2 regions of the Geodermatophilus sp. SYSU D00684 genome follow, and region 2 is predicted to be linked to the other one. Evidence: predicted binding sites of a transcription regulator. Region 2 holds the regulator's gene; the other holds the start of a gene.
What was found. The regulator LexA, encoded in region 2, represses DNA repair genes until DNA is damaged. The targets are predictions, from matches to a motif close to TCGAACANNTGTTCGA.

Region 1 (9,699 bases), on a different contig from region 2:
GGTCGTCGGGTCGTCGCGCGGGACGGCGTCGATGTCGACGGCGGTGTCGTCGACCCGGGCCACCTCGTCGAGGGCGTGCGCGATCGCCGACTGCATCCGGATGCCGAGCAGGTCGAGCTTGAGCAGCCCGAGCTCCTCGACGTCGTCCTTGTCGAACTGGCTCATCGGGTAGCCGAGGTAGCTGCTCTCCACCGGCGTGCGGTCGAGCAGCGTGGCGTCGGACAGCAGCACGCCGCACGGGTGCAGCGCGATGTGCCGGGGCAGGCCGTCGAGCCGGGCGACCAGGTCGAACAGCAGGTCGAGGTCGCCGGTGCCGCCGCCGCGCCGGGAGCCCATCCGGCTGGCCCGCAGCTCCGGCAGGTCGCGCAGGGCGGCGTGCACCTGGTTGGCCCGGACGTGCGGGAAGGCCTTGGCGACGGCGTCGATCTCGGCCGGCGGCAGGCCGAGCGCGGCGCCGACGTCGCGGATGGCGTGCCGCACCCGGTAGGTGTCCATCATCGAGATGCAGCTGACCCGGTGGGCGCCGAAGCGGTCGAGGACCGCGTCGTAGACCTCCATCCGCCGGGCGGACTCCACGTCGATGTCGATGTCGGGCAGCTGGTGGCGCAGCGGGGAGAGGAACCGCTCCATCAGCAGGCCGTAGCGGATCGGGTCGACGTCGGAGATGCCGAGCAGGTAGGTGACCAGGCTGCCCGCGCCCGACCCGCGCGCGGCCGCCCGGACCCGCAGGCCCTTGATGAGGTCGACGACGTCGGCGACGGTGAGGAAGTAGGAGGGGTAGCCCAGGGAGTCGATGACGGCGAGCTCCTTTTCGAGCCGCCGGGTCACCCGCGCCGTGCGGGCCATCCCGCGCCGGCCGAGCCCGGCCTCGCAGCGGGCGCGCAGCACCTCGGAGGGGTCCATCCCCTGCTCGCCGGGCGCGGTGACGACGTCGAGCTCGGGATAGCGCACGGTGCCGATGCCGAGGTCCTCGCGGACGTCGACGGCGCACTGCTCGGCCAGCCGGGCGGTGCGCTCGGTCAGCCGCAGCGCGGCGTCGCGGTCGGGGCCGGCGAGGTCCGCGGCGACCTCGGCCATCTCCTTGCCCGACTTGAGGTAGCCCTCGGCGGTGCGCCGGTCGACGTGCCGCGTGTCGAGGGCGACCAGCTGCCGGGAGGCGTCGAGGACGTCGGCGGTGGGCGCGTCGAGGGCGTCGACGTAGCGGACGGCGTTGGTGAGCACCGCCGGCACGCCCTCCTCCTCGGCGAAGCGCAGCAGCCGCTGGGCGCGGGAGCGGTCGCCCCGGCCGCGGTGGTGCACCACCTCCAGCACCAGCGAGCCCGGCCCGAACACCGACCGCCAGGCGTCCAGCCGCGCGGACGCGACGTCGGCCCGCCCGGCCGCGAGCGCCCGGCCCACCGGCGAGTCCGGCCCCAGCACCGCGACCAGCCCGGGCGCGTGCTCGGCGGCCAGCGCGAGCGAGGCCACCGGCTCGCCGCGGGTGCCGCGCAGGTGCGTGGCGCTGGTCAGCCGGCACAGCGAGCGCCAGCCGGCGCCGTCGCGGGCGAGGAAGGTGACCCGCGGCAGCCGCGGGTCGACGCCGGCGCCGCCCCGCACGGGGTGGCGCCGCGCCGGCGCCGGCCGCGCGGGGGCGCGCCCGGTGCGGCGCAGGGAGAACTCGTCCTCGCCCAGCACGTGCGCCCGCGCCGGCGGCACGGTGGTGTCCACCGTCGGCGCGACCGCGAGATCGACGCCGAAGACCGGCCGCAGCCCGGCCGACCGGCAGGCCAGCGCGAACTTGACCGCGCCGTAGAGACCGTCGCGGTCGGTCAGCGCCAGCGCCGTCATGCCGTGCTCGGCGGCGCGCGCGACCAGGTCGGCCGGGTGGTTGGCCCCGTACCGCAGGGAGTAGCCGGAGGCGACGTGCAGGTGGACGAAGGGGTCCCCGCTCACCGCCCGCGGGCGGGACGGTGGGCGGTGCCGCCGACCACGCGCGGCCGGGGCGCCGGCTCGGGCGTGGTGGCCAGCAGCTCCTCGACCACGGCGAGGAAGGTCCCGGCGTCGCGGACCAGGTCGTCGGCCTCGCGCTCGGTGACCGCGCGGGACAGCCCGGCCTCGGCGGCGGCGCGCTTGGCCGCGCCGGCGGCGAAGAAGGTGGCCCACTCCCCCAGCTCGGGGGCGACCTGCTCGAGCAGCACCCAGGCGCTGCGCGGCCGGCGGCGGCCGCTCTCCGGCCGGGTGCGGGCGGCCAGCACGCCCGCGGCGGCCCGCAGCGCCGCCAGGTGCGCGGTGGCGTAGCGGCGGCACGCGTCGGGGGCGTGCCGGGCCTCGGCCAGGGCCCGGGTGGCCTGGTCCAGCAACTGGCCCGCGGCCGCCGGGAGCGGCGGGGGCAGGGGCAGCTGCTGGGCCATGGCGTGCACGGCGCCCATCAGTCGTGCACCCGCACGAGAGACCAGCGGTTGTCCGCGGCGTCCCAGCACAGGTCGTAGACACCGGCGAAGCTCATCCGCGAGCGGCCGGCCCGCAGCGCCTCCACCCGGAACACCTCGCGGGGGGCGACCAGGTCGGCCGAGGCGCCGCCGGGGGTGCCGGCGGCCCGCTGCCACCACGGCGCGGTCTCGACCCACGAGTCGAGCAGCTCGCCGACGACGTAGCGGCCCTGCCCACGCCAGAACTGCGCCGGCCCGAGCGGACCGCGCTCGACCTGCACCTCCTCGCCGGCCCGCTCGCCGACGTCACCCAGCACCCGGCTCATGCCCGTCTCCCCACCCCGTGCCGCGTCTCGACGGTCCGCCCACCGCCCGGGCGGGGAAGGTCCCGGGGCGGTGGCCGACCTGTTCGAACGTGTGTTCGAACACCTCGAGTAGACCCGACCGCGCCGGTCCCGTCAAGCCGGACGCGCTCCCGCGTCCTCCCCGGGAGGAGCCCCTCCCGCCCGCGTGCCGGACGGTACGGCGGGGGTACGACAGCGATGGCAGGATCAGCGCATGAGCCGACCCGCCCACCCCCGGGTGGCCGCGATCGCCGGCCTGCTCGCCGGGGCCGGCGCCACCGGGCGGGTCCACGAGCTCGCCGACGGCGCGCACACCGCCACCGCGGCCGCCGCGCAGCTCGGCGTCCCGGTCGGGGCCATCGCCAACAGCCTGGTGTTCGACGTCGGCGGGCAGCCGCTGCTCGTGCTGACCAGCGGCGCGCACCGGGTCGACGTCGCGAAGGTGGCCGCCCTGCTCGGCGTGCCCCGCGTGGAGCGCGCCTCGGCCGGCTTCGTCCGCGAGCACACCGGCCAGCCGATCGGCGGGGTCGCCCCGGTCGGCCATCCGGCGCCGATCGGCACCCTCGTCGACGTCGAGCTGGCCCGGTACGACCGGGTGTGGGCCGCCGCCGGCCACCCGTCCGCCGTCTTCCCCACCAGCTACGACGAGCTGCTGCGACTGACCGCCGGCACCCCCGCCGAGGTCGGGAGCGGCCCGACCGCCGACGGTCCGGCCGCCGCTCCCCACCCCGCCGCGGTGGGCCCGTGACCGAGGAGAACCCCGTGACCGGCACGACGCCCGCGACGCGGGTGACCGAACTGCCCGCAGGCTGGCTGCGCGAGCACATGCACGAGGCGCTGGCCATCTACGGCGAGGCGATGGGCTACGACGCCTCGGTGGTCGCCGGCCGCTACGGCTACGCCGTCCAGCACACCGAGCGCCCCGGCTTCCGCGCCGTCGGGGCCTTCGCCGCGACCCCGGACGGCGAGCAGCTGGTCGGCTTCGGCTACGGCTACCTCGTCGCCCCCGGCCAGTGGTGGCACGACCAGGTGCGCGCGGCGCTGGACCGGCGCACCGCCAAGCGCTGGCTGCCCGGCGCGTTCGAGGTGTGCGAGCTGCACGTGCACCCCGAGGCGCAGAGCCGCGGACTGGGCCGGCGGCTGCTGCACGCGCTGGTCGAGGGCGTGGACGCGCCGGCCGCGCTGCTGTCCACCCCCGACGCCGACACCAAGGCGTTCCGGCTGTACCACGCCGACGGGTTCGTCGACCTCGCCCGCGGCCACCACTTCCCCGGGGACGCCCGGCCCTTCGCCATCCTCGGCGCCCGGCTGCCGCTGCGGCCGGTCCCCGGCACCTGAGCGTGCGGGGGCCGGACCGGGCCGTCGACGCCGTCGTCGTCGGCGCCGGCCACAACGGGCTGGTCGCCGCCTGCTACCTGGCGCGCGCCGGGCTGGCCGTCGAGGTGGTCGAGCGCGACGACGTCCTCGGCGGGGCGGTGTCGACCGTGGAGCGCTGGCCCGGGGTCCGGGTCGACCGCGGCTCCAGCGCGCACGTGATCGTCCGGCACAGCGGCGTCGTCGAGGAGCTCGACCTCGCCGCCCACGGCCTGCGCTACGTGGACTGCGACCCGTGGGGCTTCGCGCCCGCCCCGGCGCCCGGCGCCCCCGGTCCGGACGGCCGCCCGCTGGTGTTCTCCGTCGACCTCGACGCCACCTGCGCCTCGATCGCCGCCGCCTGCGGGCCCGACGACGCCGATGCCTACCGCCGGTTCGTCGGCGTGTGGGGGCCGCGCAGCCGCGCCGTCGTCGACTCCTTCGGCCGCCGGCCCACCCCGCTGGGCCTGGCCCGCGCCTTCTGGCCGCTGGGCGCCCCGGCCGGCGACGCCCCGCGCACCCCCGGCGGCGACCTCGCCGCTGACTTCCTCGGCTCCGGCGACGCGCTGCTGGACCGGTGGTTCGGGAGCGAGCGGCTCAAGGCGGCGCTGGCCTGGTTCGGCGCGCAGTCCGGCCCGCCGATGAGCGAGCCGGGCACCGCGGCGATGGTCGCCTGGGTGGCGCTGCTGCACGACACCCCGCCGGGCCACCCGGTGGGTGGCTCCGGCGGCCTCACCCAGGCGCTCCGGCGCCGGCTGGAGGCCGACGGGGGCCGGGTCGTCCTCGGCGACGGCGCCGCGCGGCTGCTCGTCGACGGCGGCCGCGTGACCGGCGTCGAGACGGTCTCCGGACGGCGGATCGCGGCCCCGGTCGTCGTCGCCGCCTGCCACGTGCTGGCCACCCGCGATCTCGCCGGCGACCACGCCCCGCCGGCGCTGGCCGACGCCGCCCCGCCGGTGGGCAACGGCTTCGGCCTGGTGCTGCGCTGCCTCACCGACGCGCTGCCGGCCTACCCCGGCGTCGACCCGGCCGTGTCGGCGCAGGGCCTGCAGCTGCTGTGCACCGACCGCGCGCAGCTGGCCGCCGCGCACGGCGACTGGCTGGGCGGCCGGCTGCCCCGCGAGCCGGTGCCGCTGGCGATGTCCTTCTCCGCCAGCGACGACACCCTCGCCCCGCCCGGGCGGCACGTGGTCACCGTGTGGGGCCAGTGGTACCCCTACGCGCTCGCCGACGGCGGCGACTGGGACGCCCTCGCCGAGGCGGAGGCGCGGCGGCTGGTGGCCGCCGTCGACCGGTACGCCCCCGGCTTCGCCGCCTCGGTGCAGGACGTGTACGTCCAGACGCCGGTGCTGCTGGAACGCGAGCTGTCGCTGCTGCGTGGCAACGTCATGCACGTGGAGATGGGCCTGGCCAGCATGTTCTCGCTGCGCCCGACGCCGGCGCTGGCCGGCTACCGGGTGCCGGGCCTGGCCGGGCTGTACCTGGCCGGCGCCTCCACCCACCCCGGCGGCGGGGTGTCGGGCAACTCCGGCCGGACGGCGGCCCGGGTGGTGCTCGCCGACCGCCGGCCGCTCGCCCGCGCCCGCGCCGCGGCGGGGCGGCTCGCGCGGGCGGCCCGGTGAGCGCCGCGACGGCGGCGGTGCGACGGGCCGTCGCACCGGCGCCGGTGCCGCTGGTCCTCGCGGTCCTGCTGGTGCTGGCGGCGATCGCCTACCCCCTCACCGACGGCGCCGCCCGCGACGCGGTGTCCTGGACGATCGTGCTGCTCGGCTCGGCGGTGTCGGTGACCTCGGCCGCCGTCGCGCACGGCGCGCGCGCCGGCGCCGCGGTGCTCGGGCTGGTGGCGGTCACCGCGGTCGCGTTCGAGTCGGTCGGGCTGGCCACCGGCGTCCCCTACGGCTCCTACTCCTACAGCGACGCGCTGGGCCCGACGCTGCTCGGCGTGCCGTTCCTCGTGCCGCTGGCCTGGCTGATGATGGCCTGGCCGAGCCGTGTGCTCGCCGGGCTGCTCACCCGCCGGGTGCGGCCGGGCCGGCGGCGGGGCGCGCGGGTCGCCGTCGCCGCGGCGGTGTTCGCCGGCTGGGACGTCGTCCTGGACCCGCAGCTGGTGCAGGCCGGCTACTGGACCTGGGCGCACCCCACCCCGGGGCTGCCCGGCATCGACACCGTGCCGCTGACCAACCTCGCCGGCTGGCTGCTGGCCGGGCTGGTGCTCATGGCGCTGCTCGAGCTCGTCGTCCCCCCGACCGTCCCCCCGACGCTCCCCGTGGACGCCACGCCGCTGCTGGTGATCGCCTGGATGGTGGCCGGCGGGGCGCTCGCGCACGCCGTCTGGCTGGACCTGCCCGGCTCCGCGGCGTGGGGCGCGGCGCTGACCGCCGTCGTCGTGGCCGTGCTCGCGGTGCAGGCCCGCCGCCGATGAGCGGCGCGGTCGTCCGGGTCCTGTCCGGCCTGGCGGTCGCCGGCGCCGCGCACGCCGCGGTCAACGCCGCGCTGCTGCGCCGCCCGCCGGCCGACCCGCCGGAGGCGACCCGGCCGGTCACCGTGGTGCTGCCGGTGCGCGACGAGGAGACGCAGGTCGGCGACTGCCTGGCCGCGGTGCTCGCCTCGGCCGGCGTCCCGGACCTGCGGGTGGTCGTCGTCGACGACGGCTCCACCGACGGCACCGCCGCCGTCGTCCGCGGCACCGGCGACCCGCGGGTGCGGCTGGTCCCGGCCGGGGACCCGCCGGAGGGCTGGCTGGGCAAGCCGCACGCCTGCTGGGTGGGCGCGCAGACGGTCACCGACGACGGCGTGCTGGTCTTCCTCGACGCCGACGTCCGGGTGGCGCCCGACGCGCTGGCCGCCGCCGCCTGGCTGCTCGAGGCGCACGGCCTGGACCTGGTCTCGCCGTGGCCGCGACCGGTGGCGGGCACCCTCGCCGAGCGGCTGGTGCAGCCGCTGTCGCCGTGGCTGTGGATGACCACGCTGCCGCTGCGGGTGGCCGAGCGCTCGCCGCGGCCGTCGCTGACTGCGGCCAACGGCCAGTTCCTCGCCCTGACCCGCCGCGGCTACCTGCGCGCCCGCGGGCACGCGGCGGTGCGCACGGAGGTGGTGGAGGACGTCGCGCTGGCGCGGGCGGTCAAACGGTCCGGCGGGCGGGCGGTGCCGGCGGCGGGCGCGGCACTGGCCGAGTGCCGGATGTACGACGGCTGGGCGGCGATGCGGGAGGGCTACGGCAAGTCGCTGTGGGCGTCGGTCGGCGGGTCGCCGGCGGCGTCGGGAGCCGCGGCGGCGGTGCTGACCGCCGTCGGCGTCGTCCCGCCGCTGGCGGCGCTGCGCGGGTCGCGGGCGGGCCTCGCCGGCTGGCTGGCCGGGGTGGCCGGCCGGGCGGTGAGCGCGGCGGCGACCGGCGGGCGGGTGTGGCCCGACGCCCTGGCGCACCCGCTGTCGCTGCTGGCCCTCGACGTGCTGCTGGCCGGGTCGGTGGCCGGGCACCGGCGGGGCACGCTCACCTGGCGCGGACGCGCGCTGCGCTGACCCGGGCCAGGATGGGGCGTGACCTCGCCCTCGAGCAGCCCGGCCCGCACCGCCTTCGACCCCGGGGACATGCGCCCCACGGACTTCTACCGGGTGATGAACTCGGTGGTGGTCCCGCGGCCGATCGCGTGGGTGTGCAGCCGTTCGGCCGAGGGCGTGCACAACCTGGCACCGCACTCCTTCTACACGGTGGCGTGCGTGCGGCCGCCGGTCGTGCAGTTCACCTCGGTGGGCCGCAAGGACTCGCTGAACAACGTCGAGGCCACCGGCGACTTCACGGTCAACCTGGTGCCCGAGGAGCTGTTCGAGCAGGCCAACGCCACCGGCACCGACTTCCCGCCCGACCAGAGCGAGGCCGAGGCCGCCGGCATCCGGCTGGAGCCGAGCGAGCGGGTGGGCGCGCTGCGGGTGGCGCAGTCGCCGGTGAGCATCGAGTGCACGCTGCACTCGACGCTGCGGCTGGGTGACAGCACCGTCGTCTTCGGCCGGGTCGAGTGGGTCAGCGTGTGGGCCGACGCCGTCCGCGACGGCCGCCCGCGGATCGAGGCGCTCCGGCCGCTGGCCCGGCTCGGCGGCAACGAGTGGTGCACCGTCGGCGAGGTGCGCGCGATCCCGCGCATCCCCTACGCGACGTGGGCCGAGGACCCCTCGATCGGCGAGCAGGTCCGCGGCGGCTGACCGCCCGCCACCCGGGCGAGGAGGTCAGGCGGGCAGGTGCTCGGCGACCTCGGCCGCGGCGTCGTCGCCGAAGGCCGCGGCGAAGCGCCGGAGGAACGGCTCGCGGCGCAGCTCGTACTCCTGGGTGCCGACGACCTCGACGGCCTCGGTGGCCACCGCCGAGCCCAGCTGGGTGGCCCGCTCCAGGCTCAGCCCCCAGGTGCGCCCGGCGATGAACCCGGCGCGCAGCGCGTCGCCGCCGCCGGTGGGCTCGACCGGCTTGGTCTCGGGGACGGCGATGACCTCGATCGGGGCGGCGTCCTCCTGCCGCACGAGCACGCCCTTGGCGGCGCGGGTGGTGACCCAGGTGCCGACCCGGGCGAGGATCTCGCCGGCGTCCCAGCCGGTCTTCTGGGTGAGCAGCGCCGACTCGTACTCGTTGGTGAACAGCAGGTCCGCGCCGTCGACCAGCTCGCGGATCATCTCGCCGTCGGCCCAGGCCAGCTGCTGGCTGGGGTCGGCGGCGAAGGGGTAGCCGCGGTCCCGGCACTCCTGGGTGTGCCGCACCATCGCCTTCGGGTCGTTGGGGCCGATGACGACGAGGTCGGGGTGGCCGACGCGGTCGCAGACCGGCCCGAGCTCGATCTCGCCGGCCTCGCTCATCGCACCCGAGTAGAAGGACGCGATCTGGTTGTTGACCGCGTCGGTGGTGCACACGAAGCGGGCGGTGTGCTTGAGCTCGGACCACCGCACGGCGTGGGTGTCGACGCCGTGCCGGGTCAGCCAGGCGTCGTAGTCGGTGAAGTCGCTGCCCACCGAGCCGACCAGGACCGGCGAGAGGCCGAGCAGGCCCAGGCCGTAGGCCATGTTGGCGCCGGCGCCGCCGCGGTGCTGGATGAGGTCGTCGACGAGGAAGGACAGGGAGACGTTCTCCATCTGGCCCTCGACGAACTGCTCGGTGAACCGACCGGGGAAGGTCATCAGGTGGTCGGTGGCGATGGAGCCGGTGACGACGACGGGCACGGGGGCTCCTCGGGGCGAGCGGGTGGGACGACGAGCACGGCAACCCTAGAAGGCGGCCCCGGTCACACGCGCCCCGGCGTGCACCGGGACGGAACGGGTAGATCCCTCCCATGAGCGACCAGCACACCCTCGCGACCATGGAGAAGCTCGACCTCGGCCACGGCAAGGGCAGCCTCGGCGACCACGTCGCCGTCTGCGCCTGCGGCTGGCGCAGCGACGCCGAGCCCGACCACCAGTCGGCGCTGGACCGCCTCACCGAGCACGCCGAGGCGAACGACTAGTCCCCCAGCGCCCGGCGCAGCGAGACGCCGAGCTGGGCGGTCCCGACCAGCCCGAGCACCGCCCCGACGGCGGCCCCGGCGGTGACCACGACCGCGGGGCCGTCGTCGACGCCG
Region 2 (9,699 bases):
CGCTCGGCCAGATCGACGCGGTGCACGTGGTGCTGCGCGAGATCGACGCGGCGGCGGTGCCCGAGCTGATCGTCGTCAACAAGGTCGACGCCATGACCGAGGACGACGTGCTGACCCTGCGCCGGGCGCTGCCCGGGGCCGTGTGGGTCTCCGCGCGCACCGGCGAGGGCATCGAGCAGCTGCGCGAGGTCGTGGCCGCCCGGCTGCCGCACCCGGACGTCGAGGTCGACGTGCTCGTCCCCTACGACCGCGGCGACCTGGTCGCCCGCGTGCACCGCGACGGCGAGGTGCTCAGCGAGGAGCACGAGGCCGCCGGCACCCGGCTGACCGCCCGCGTCGACGGCGGCCTGGCCGCCGCGCTCGAGCGGTTCGCCGTCCCGGTCGGCTGACCGCCTCCTCCACCCCGGACCGCCCGGGTGCCCGGCCCCGCGCCGGGTGCCCGGGCGGCTCGCCGTTCCGGCCCGTGAGATCACGGGCGGGTCACGGCCCGGTACCGTGACCCGGTGACCAGCGGCGTGGTGCGGCGCACCTCCGGCGCGCCGGCCGGGCGCCCGGGAGGGGCCGCCCGGCCGCCCGCCGTGGTCGGTGCCGGCCGCCCGCCGTGGTGGCTGCTGCTCGTCGCGCTCGCGTTCACCGTCGGGGTCACCGTCGACCTGCTCAGCCGCGGGGTGCTCGAGCGGCTGGACCTCGAGGTCTCCGAGGTGGTCAGCGCCTGGGACCTGCGCGACTCCCCGGCCTACTGGCCGGTGTGGGCGGTCACCCAGATCGGCGGCCGCGGCACCATCCTCATCGTGCTGGCCGCCCTGGTCGGCTGGCTGTGCCTGCGGGAACGGACGCTGCTGCCCCTGCTGCGGGTGGTCACCGCGCTGGCCCTCCTCACCGTCGTCGTCTACGCGTTCAAGTTCGGCACCGGCCGCACCGCCCCTGCCTATCCCGGCTCGTTCTTCCACCGCGACGGCGCCAGCTACCCCTCCGGGCACGTGGCCAACGCCGTGCTCATGTGGGGCGTGGCGCGCTGGCAGGCGGTCGAGTACGGGCTCGGTCCGCGGGTGCAGCGCACCCTGTGGTGGCTGGCCGTCGTCGGCCCGGTGGCCACCGGGATCGCGATGGTCTCGCTGGACTTCCACTGGGTCACCGACGCCGTCGTGGGCGCGGCCGTCGGGCTCCTGCTGCTGGGCGTGGTTCACGCACTCGACGCGCTGGTGCTGTCACGCTGGGCGAGTGCCCGAGCCGGCCGCCCCTCCGCGTAGCGCCGCCCGGCGGGCCCCGGCCGTCCTGCTGACGACGGTCCTGCTCGCCCTCCCGGCGGGCCCGGCCGCCGCCGAGGAGCCGGCCGCCCCCTCGGTCCGCTGCCAGGTGACCGACCCCCGGCTGGCCGAGCTCTCCGGCCTCGTCGACGTCGGCGACCGGGTGCTCGCCATGGTCGACGGCGGCGACCAGGTCACCGTGTACGTGCTCGACGGCGCCTGCCAGGTGGTCGACGTGACCACCGCGCCGGTGGACCCCTACGACCCCGAGGACCTCGGCGTCGGCCCGGACGGCACGGTGTGGCTGGCCGACACCGGCGACAACACCGCGGTCCGGACGACGGTCGCGCTCGTCGCGCTGCGGCCCGACGGCGGGACGGCGCTGTACCGGCTGACCTATCCCGACGGCCCGCACGACGCCGAGGCGCTGCTGCTCGCCCCCGACGGCACGCCGTACGTGGTGACCAAGGAGGTGCTCGGGGCCAGCCACGTCTACCGGCCGGCCGCGCCGCTGGCCGACGGCGGCACGGTCGCGCTGGCCGACGTCGGCACGGTGGTGTTCACGCTGACCGGCACGCCCGGCGGTCCCGTGGGCCGGGCGGGGCAGCTGATGGTCACCGGCGGGGCGGTGGCCCGCGACGGCAGCCGGATCGCGCTGCGGACCTACACCGACGCCTACGTCTGGCCGCTGACCGGCGCCGACGTGCCGGGGGCGCTGGCCGGGGAGCCGGTGCGGATCGCGCTGCCCGAGGCGCCGCAGGGGGAGGCGGTGTCGTTCACCGCCGACGGGAGCGCGCTGCTGGTGGCCGGCGAGGGCGTGCCCGGGGACGTCACCTCGGTGCCGGTCCCGGCGGGGTCCGCGCCGTCCGCCCCGGCGGGGGCCGACCCGGCCGACCCGTCGCCGTCGGCGCTGCTCGGCGGGGACTCCGCGGGCCTGTCGCCGGTGACCGGGGGCGTGGCCGCGGCCGTCGTCGCGACCGTGCTGGTGTGGTTGGGCGGGCGGCTGCGCCGCCGCCGGTCCGGTGGTCCGCCCGCCGGCGCCTGAGCTCCGGCGCCGGCGGGGGACCTGCGGCTCAGACCCGCCGCAGGACGGTGACGACGCGGCCGAGGATGGTGGCCTCGTCGCCCGGGATCGGCTCGTAGGCCGGGTTGTGCGGCAGCAGCCAGACGTGCCCGTCCCGGCGCTTGTAGGTCTTGACCGTGGCCTCGCCGTCGAGCATCGCGGCGACGATCTCGCCGTTCTCGGCGGTGGGCTGCTGGCGGACGACGACCCAGTCGCCGTCGCAGATGGCCGCGTCGACCATCGAGTCACCGGCGACGCGCAGCATGAACAGCGTGCCCTCGCCGACGAGCTCGCGGGGGAGCGGGAAGACGTCCTCGACGGCCTGCTCGGCGAGCACCGGGCCACCGGCCGCGATCCGCCCGACCAGCGGCACGTAGGTGGGCGCGGTCGAGCCGTCGGCGGCCGCGGCGGGCGCGGCCGGGGCGGTCTCGCCCGTGGTCTCGCCGGGCAGTCGCACGTCGAGCGCGCGGGGCCGGTTGGGGTCGCGCCGCAGCCAGCCCTTCTTCTGCAGCACCGACAGCTGGTGGGCGACCGACGACGCCGACGACAGGCCGACCGCCTCGCCGATCTCGCGCACCGAGGGCGGGTAGCCGCGCCGCTCGATCGAGTCGCGGATGACCTCGAGGACCCGGCGCTGCCGCTGGGTCAGGCCGTCGCCGGCCTCGCCGCGGTCGGGGAAGGTGCGCACGGCGCCCGCGCCGTCCGCGCCGGCGCCGCGCTCCGCGGCCGGACGGCGGGTCGTCGTGCCGCCGCCCCGGGTGCCCTGGCCGGTCCCGCTCGTGCCCGCCACGTCTCCTCCTCGCCGGCCGCGTCCCCGCGGCCCGTCCGTCGCCCTCCCGGCCCGAGGCCGGTCGGCGGGCGGTGCGCCCGCACGGACCGTAGCGCGCCGGCGCCGCAGGTTCAAACGTGTGTTCGAAGGACACGCCGCGCCGCTCTCGCCCTCGTCGGACCCGTGCGGTAGACATCCGATCAGACGTTCGATCGAACAGGCGTTCGATGCGGTCGACCCGATCAGGAGGAGCGGTCATGGGCAGCGTGCGGCAGGCAGTGCTCGAGTTCGACGCGGCGGTCCGGGTCCCGTGGCGGCCGCCGCTCCGCGGGGAGGGCGCGACGGCGGCCGCCGGTGCCGGCCGCTCCACGTCGCCGGCGCGCACCGACCGGCCGGCACCGCGCGCCGCCCTGCCGGGCTCGGGTCCCCGCGTCACCGGGCACCTGCGGCCGGTGCCCGACCTCCCCGCCGCGGCGCCCGCGCGCACCGTCGGGCGGGCGGCCGAGGGGCCGCGCACCCGCCGCGACCCGGCCCGCCCGAGCGGTCGGCCGGTGCGCTCGGAGCCCGCCCGGGCCGCCGTCCGCGCGAGGTGCGCGCCGGCCCCGGCTCCGGTGCGGCTCACCCGCCGGGGGCGCCGCCTGGTCACCGTTCTGGTCCTCGCCGCCGGCGTGGGCGGCGCCGCCGTCGGCCGGGAGTTCCTCGCCCCCCACGACGGCCTGCGCCTGGCCGGCGGGAGCAGCGTCGTGGTCGAGAGCGGGGACACGGTGTGGTCGATCGCCGCGGAGGTCGCCGGCGCCGACCAGGACGTGCGCGCGGTGGTCGATGCGATCGAGGCGCTCAACGACCTGGAGGGGGCGGTCGTCGTCCCCGGTCAGGTGCTCCGCGTGCCGTAGGCGCCCTGCCCGGCGCCGTCACCGCGGAGATGTGACGAGACCGCGCCGGTGAGTTCGTCAACCATGCAGGCGCCGTCGTTTACGGTCCGGAGTCGTCGGGACACTTACGGTCAGGAGCGTGTCAGCAGCCGTGAACAGCAGCGCAGCGGTGACCTTCCGGTCCCCGCAGGACGTCGAGGTCCTCGTGGACGGCGCGTGGGTGCCGGGCGCCATGCTCGGCTGGCGCCACGACGTGACCGGCGGCTGCGAGGCCGGCGTCCGGCTGCGCGACGCCGCGGGAGCGGACAGCTGGGTGGACCTGGCCGCCGTGCGGCTGCCCGAGCGGCACCTGACGCTGGCCTCCGGGCGCACGGACCTGGCCGCGGACCCCACGGGGACGGCCGTGCTCCCGGCCGTGGACCGGCGCGCGGTCGTCCCGGGTGCCCACGCCGCCCGCCGCGGTGCCCGCCGGCACGGCGGTGACGTCACCGCCGAGCAGCCCGCCGTCCGCCCCGCCACGGCCGGGCGGCACCGCGCTCCCGCCGGCTCCGGCCGGCACCGGGCGGTGACCACCGAGATGCCGGTCGTCAACTGCCCCGCTCCGGCCGGCGGCGCGGCCGCGGAGGAGTCGGACATGCTGACCCGCCCCATCCGCCTCGGCGACCTGGTCCCGCACCCCCGCGGCGGCCGCCCCGCGGTCCGTCCTCCCGCCTGACCCGACGCCGGGGGCGCGCCCCCGGCGGTCCTCCGTCACCTCCGCCGGTGTCCCGCCGGACGTCCCGGGGAGGAGTCCGCGCGCCTCCCCGGGTGTCCGCGCGTGCCCTGCGCGCGGTGGCCGGTTACACCCCGACGCCCCTCCTCGCGCGCCGACGCGCGTGGCGCCCCGGCGTGTCGTGTGACGGGAGGGAGCCCTGCTCGCGCCTGGTCACCACGGGGTCACGACCGGGTCTCGGCGGAAGAGACACGCGGGCTCCCGCCTTGCAGATGTAGTGGAGCGCGGCCTACTGTCCCCCTACATCTAGTAGTTGCACCGATGGAAGTCCTCCACAGGCCGTCCCCAGGACCTCCACGGGGTGTCCACCGGATGTCCCCAGAGGGGTCCACAGACAGACGCAGACGGGCGGGTCCGCCAGGACCGGACGAGCCCGCCGGCACCAGCCGCCCGAGCCGGGTCCCCGGTCCGGGAGGGTCTTCCGCGGAGGGAGGTGAACCGCAGTGCGCTGCCCGTTCTGCCACAACCCCGACAGCCGGGTGATCGACTCGCGCGAGGCCGACGAGGGTGCCACCACCCGTCGCCGCCGCTCGTGCCCGGCCTGCGGTCGCCGGTTCACCACCGTCGAGGAGGCGGTGCTCGCCGTCGTCAAGCGCAGCGGGGTGAGCGAGCCGTTCAACCGGACCAAGGTCGTCGCCGGCGTGCGGCGCGCCTGCCAGGGCCGGCCGGTCGACGAGGACCAGCTCCAGCAGCTGGCCCAGCAGGTCGAGGACGCCATCCGCGCCAGCGGGGTGGCCGAGGTCCCCAGCCACGAGGTGGGGCTGGCCATCCTGCAGCCGCTGCGCGAGCTCGACGAGGTCGCCTACCTGCGCTTCGCCAGCGTCTACCGCGCCTTCACCTCGGTCGAGGACTTCGAGAAGGAGATCACCGAGCTGCGGGCCCGCCACCACCGCGGCGGCACCCCGCCGCTGCCCGGGCTGCAGATCGAGCCGCCGGCGCCGCGCCGCCGGGGCTCCGCCCGCACCCCCTCCACCACCCGCGACGGCTGACCGCCGCCCGCGCGACCAGACGTGCGCCGGCAGCGTCGCCGGCCCTCTCAGCACCACCGGAACCGTCAGCAGGACCAGATAGGAACAGGGTGGCTCTCTTCCCCAGCCGCCCGCACCACTCACCGAGGGAGAGCTCGTGACCGAGATCGAGGACCGCCCGGCAAGCCGTACGCGCCGGGCCGCCAAGGCGCCGACCAGGGGGAAGGGCCTGAAGGTCAAGCGGGTCTACACGACCGCCGGCGTCCACCCGTACGACGAGGTGACGTGGGAGCGTCGCGACGTCGTCATGACCAACTGGCGTGACGGCTCGATCAACTTCGAGCAGCGCGGCGTCGAGTTCCCCTCCGAGTGGAGCATCAACGCCACCAACATCGTCACCACGAAGTACTTCCGCGGCGCCGTCGGCACCCCGCAGCGGGAGAGCAGCCTGCGTCAGCTCATCGACCGGGTGGTGCTCACCTACGGCGCGGCCGGCCGCGAGCACGGCTACTTCGCCACCGAGGGCGACGCCGAGGTCTTCGAGCACGAGCTGACCTGGATGCTGCTGCACCAGGTGTTCAGCTTCAACAGCCCCGTCTGGTTCAACGTCGGCACGAGCGCGCCGCAGCAGGTCAGCGCCTGCTTCATCCTCGCCGTCGACGACACGATGGACTCGATCCTCAACTGGTACCGGGAGGAGGGGCTGATCTTCAAGGGCGGCTCCGGCGCCGGCCTGAACCTCTCCCGCATCCGCTCCTCCAAGGAACTGCTGTCCTCCGGCGGCACCGCCTCCGGCCCGGTCAGCTTCATGCGCGGCGCCGACGCCTCCGCCGGGACCATCAAGTCCGGCGGTGCCACCCGGCGCGCGGCCAAGATGGTCGTCCTCGACATCGACCACCCCGACATCGAGGAGTTCATCGAGACCAAGGCGCGCGAGGAGGACAAGATCCGCGCGCTGCGGGACGCCGGGTACGACATGGACCTCGGCGGCAAGGACATCACCAGCGTCCAGTACCAGAACGCCAACAACTCGGTCCGCGTCTCCGACGAGTTCATGCGTGCGGTGGAGGACGGCACCGACTTCGGCCTGCGCGCCCGCCTCGACGGCTCGGTCATCGAGGAGGTCGACGCGCGGGGCCTGTTCCGCAAGGTCACCCAGGCCGCGTGGGAGTGCGCCGACCCCGGCATCCAGTACGACGACACGATCAACGACTGGCACACCAACCCCGAGACGGGCCGGATCAACGCGTCCAACCCCTGCTCGGAGTACATGAGCCTGGACAACAGCTCGTGCAACCTGGCGTCCCTGAACCTCATGAAGTTCCTCAAGGACGACGGGACGTTCGACGCCAGGACCTTCGTCAAGGCCGTCGAGCTGGTCATCACGGCGATGGACATCTCGATCTGCTTCGCCGACTTCCCGACCGAGCCGATCGGTGAGACCACCCGCGCCTACCGGCAGCTGGGCATCGGCTACGCCAACCTCGGCGCGCTGCTGATGGCCACCGGCCACGCCTACGACTCGCGGGGCGGCCAGACCCTGGCCGCGGCCATCACCTCGCTGATGACCGGCACCGCCTACCGCCGCTCGGCCGAGCTCGCCGGCATCGTCGGCGCGTACGAGGGCTTCGCCCGCAACGCCGACGCGCACGCCCGCGTCATGCGCAAGCACGCCGCCGCCAACGACGCCATCCGCCCGGTCGGCGCCGACGACGCCGACGTGCTGCGGGCCGCCACCGCCCAGTGGCAGGAGTGCCTGGAGATCGGCGGGGAGAACGGCTGGCGCAACGCGCAGGCCTCGGTCCTCGCCCCCACCGGGACCATCGGCTTCATGATGGACTGCGACACGACCGGCATCGAGCCGGACTTCTCGCTGGTCAAGTACAAGAAGCTGGTCGGCGGCGGGTCCATGCAGATCGTCAACCAGACGGTCCCGCGGGCGCTGAAGAGCCTCGGCTACCAGGACGAGCAGGTCGAGGCGATCGTCGAGTACATCGCCGAGCACGGCCACGTCGTCGACGCCCCGAGCCTGCGCCCGGAGCACTACGAGGTGTTCGACTGCGCCATGGGCGAGCGGGCCATCTCCCCGATGGGCCACGTCCGCATGATGGCCGCGGTGCAGCCGTTCATCTCCGGCGCGATCAGCAAGACGGTCAACATGCCGGAGACGGCGACCGTCGAGGACGTCGAGAACATCTACTTCCAGGGCTGGAAGCTCGGCCTCAAGGCGCTGGCGATCTACCGCGACAACTGCAAGGTCGGCCAGCCGCTGTCCGACGCCAAGGCCAAGAAGACCGAGGCCAAGGTCGAGGTCGAGGCCGCGCCGGTCGCCGCGACGTCGCACCCCGTCCGCCGCCGGCTGCCGAAGAAGCGGCAGAGCATGACGACGTCGTTCAGCGTCGCCGGCGCCGAGGGCTACATGACCGCCGGGATGTACGAGGACGGCAGCCTCGGCGAGGTGTTCCTCAAGCTCGGCAAGCAGGGCTCGACCCTGGCCGGTGTCATGGACGCCTTCTCGATCGGCATCTCGATCGCGCTGCAGCACGGTGTGCCGCTGGAGACCTACATCCAGAAGTTCACCAACATGCGCTTCGAGCCGGCCGGCATGACCGACGACCCGGACATCCGGATCGCCCAGTCGGTGATGGACTACATCTTCCGTCGCCTGGCGCTGGACCACCTGCCGGTCGAGACCCGCGCGACCCTCGGCATCTTCACCGCCGAGGAGCGGGCGGCGCAGGTGTCGGGCACGTACGGCGGCTCGGCCTCGACGGCGGAGGTCGTCGAGGAGGAGGAGGTCGACGTCGAGGCGCTGCGCGGCTCGGTGCCGACCGAGGCGCCCGCCAAGCCGGAGCCGGCCGCCGACAAGCCGGTCAAGGAGGCCCACTCCTCGGCCGAGCTGCTCGAGCTGGTCACGGGCAACGTCACCGACGCGCCGCTGTGCATGACCTGCGGCACGAAGATGCGCCCCGCCGGCAGCTGCTACGTCTGCGAGGGCTGCGGCTCCACCAGCGGCTGCAGCTGATGTAGGCGGTCAGGGCCCGTCCTGCCGGCGCGGACAGCGATGTTCCCCACCCGGCCGGCAGGACGCCTCCCTCGCTGGTACGGCTCGTCCACCGGCCCGGTTCCTCGTCGAGGGCCGGGCCGGTGGCGTCCGACGGATGCGACGGAGGAGAGCCAGCCGATCCTGTCGTCGGAGGTGCGATCGCCGGCCCTCTGCCCCTGGGGTGGATCCCAGCGGTGAGGTACGACGAGCGTCCGACGCGCTCCGAGTGTCGCGACCGGTGGCCGCGGCTCTGCACGCCGAGCAGGACGACCGCGCCGCCGGCCGCCCTGGCCGGTGCCTCCGGGACCGTCCGCCTCCGGGCGCCCGGTGAGCTGTACCGGGACCTCCCTGCCGGGGTGCTGTGCACGCGCGTGGCGCGTAGCGTTTCCTCGTGGACGCTGTCGGGGAGCTCCCCGGCACCGAGTGCGGCGAGCACGTGCTGCAGTTGCACCGGTCCGAGGATGAACGGCTGGACGGTCTGACCACCTGGGTGCGCCGCGGTCTGGACGCGGGGGAGAAGGTCGTCTGCACCGAGCAGCCGCGGCGGCCCGAGGACTCGCTGCTGGCAGTGCTGGAGACCCGCGGGGTGGACGGGGCCGCGGCCGTCCGCGACGGGCGGCTGGTGGTGCCGCCGGCGGCGGAGTTCTACGCCGCCGAGGGCCTTGCCGTCGTCGTCGAACGCGCGCTGGCCGAGGGGTTCACCGGGGTGTGGATGTCGGCCGAGCGGCGGGTGGCGCTGACCGTGCTCTCCCCGGCCGTGCACCGGCTCGTCGAGCAGCAGATGGACGAGCTGGTCCGCACCTGGCCGGTGCACACGCTGTGCCAGTACCCGCAGGCGGCCACCGCCGGGGACCTGCTGGAGGACGTCGTCGCGAGCCACCGGTCCGGTGTGCGGCAGGCGATCCTCACCACCACGCGGGACCTGGACGGGCTGGCTCTGCACGGTGAGGTCGACGGCACCA

Region 1: ACI79L_RS17185 (DUF6504 family protein) is a predicted target of LexA. The motif match lies at 2,818-2,833, and genes of this name have one in related genera.

The regions. Positions count from the first base shown of each region.
Region 1 covers NZ_JBJGZI010000023.1:67,710-77,408, forward strand. Annotated here, with positions in the region: gene ACI79L_RS17175 (DNA polymerase III subunit alpha) at 1-1,932, opposite strand, end outside; gene ACI79L_RS17180 (SAV_6107 family HEPN domain-containing protein) at 1,929-2,408, opposite strand; gene ACI79L_RS17185 (DUF6504 family protein) at 2,408-2,734, opposite strand; gene ACI79L_RS17190 (YbaK/EbsC family protein) at 2,967-3,500, shown strand; gene ACI79L_RS17195 (GNAT family N-acetyltransferase) at 3,515-4,090, shown strand; gene ACI79L_RS17200 (phytoene desaturase family protein) at 4,093-5,727, shown strand; gene ACI79L_RS17205 (carotenoid biosynthesis protein) at 5,724-6,527, shown strand; gene ACI79L_RS17210 (glycosyltransferase) at 6,524-7,624, shown strand; gene ACI79L_RS17215 (flavin reductase family protein) at 7,643-8,302, shown strand; gene ACI79L_RS17220 (carbohydrate kinase family protein) at 8,327-9,304, opposite strand; gene ACI79L_RS17225 (hypothetical protein) at 9,415-9,585, shown strand; gene ACI79L_RS17230 (CDP-alcohol phosphatidyltransferase family protein) at 9,582-9,699, opposite strand, start outside.
Region 2 covers NZ_JBJGZI010000028.1:43,271-52,969, reverse strand. Annotated here, with positions in the region: gene hflX (GTPase HflX) at 1-389, shown strand, start outside; gene ACI79L_RS19115 (phosphatase PAP2 family protein) at 504-1,250, shown strand; gene ACI79L_RS19110 (hypothetical protein) at 1,222-2,292, shown strand; gene lexA (transcriptional repressor LexA) at 2,321-3,100, opposite strand; gene ACI79L_RS19100 (LysM peptidoglycan-binding domain-containing protein) at 3,337-3,972, shown strand; gene ACI79L_RS19095 (hypothetical protein) at 4,091-4,666, shown strand; gene nrdR (transcriptional regulator NrdR) at 5,167-5,712, shown strand; gene ACI79L_RS19085 (vitamin B12-dependent ribonucleotide reductase) at 5,849-8,716, shown strand; gene ACI79L_RS19080 (MEDS domain-containing protein) at 9,129-9,699, shown strand, end outside.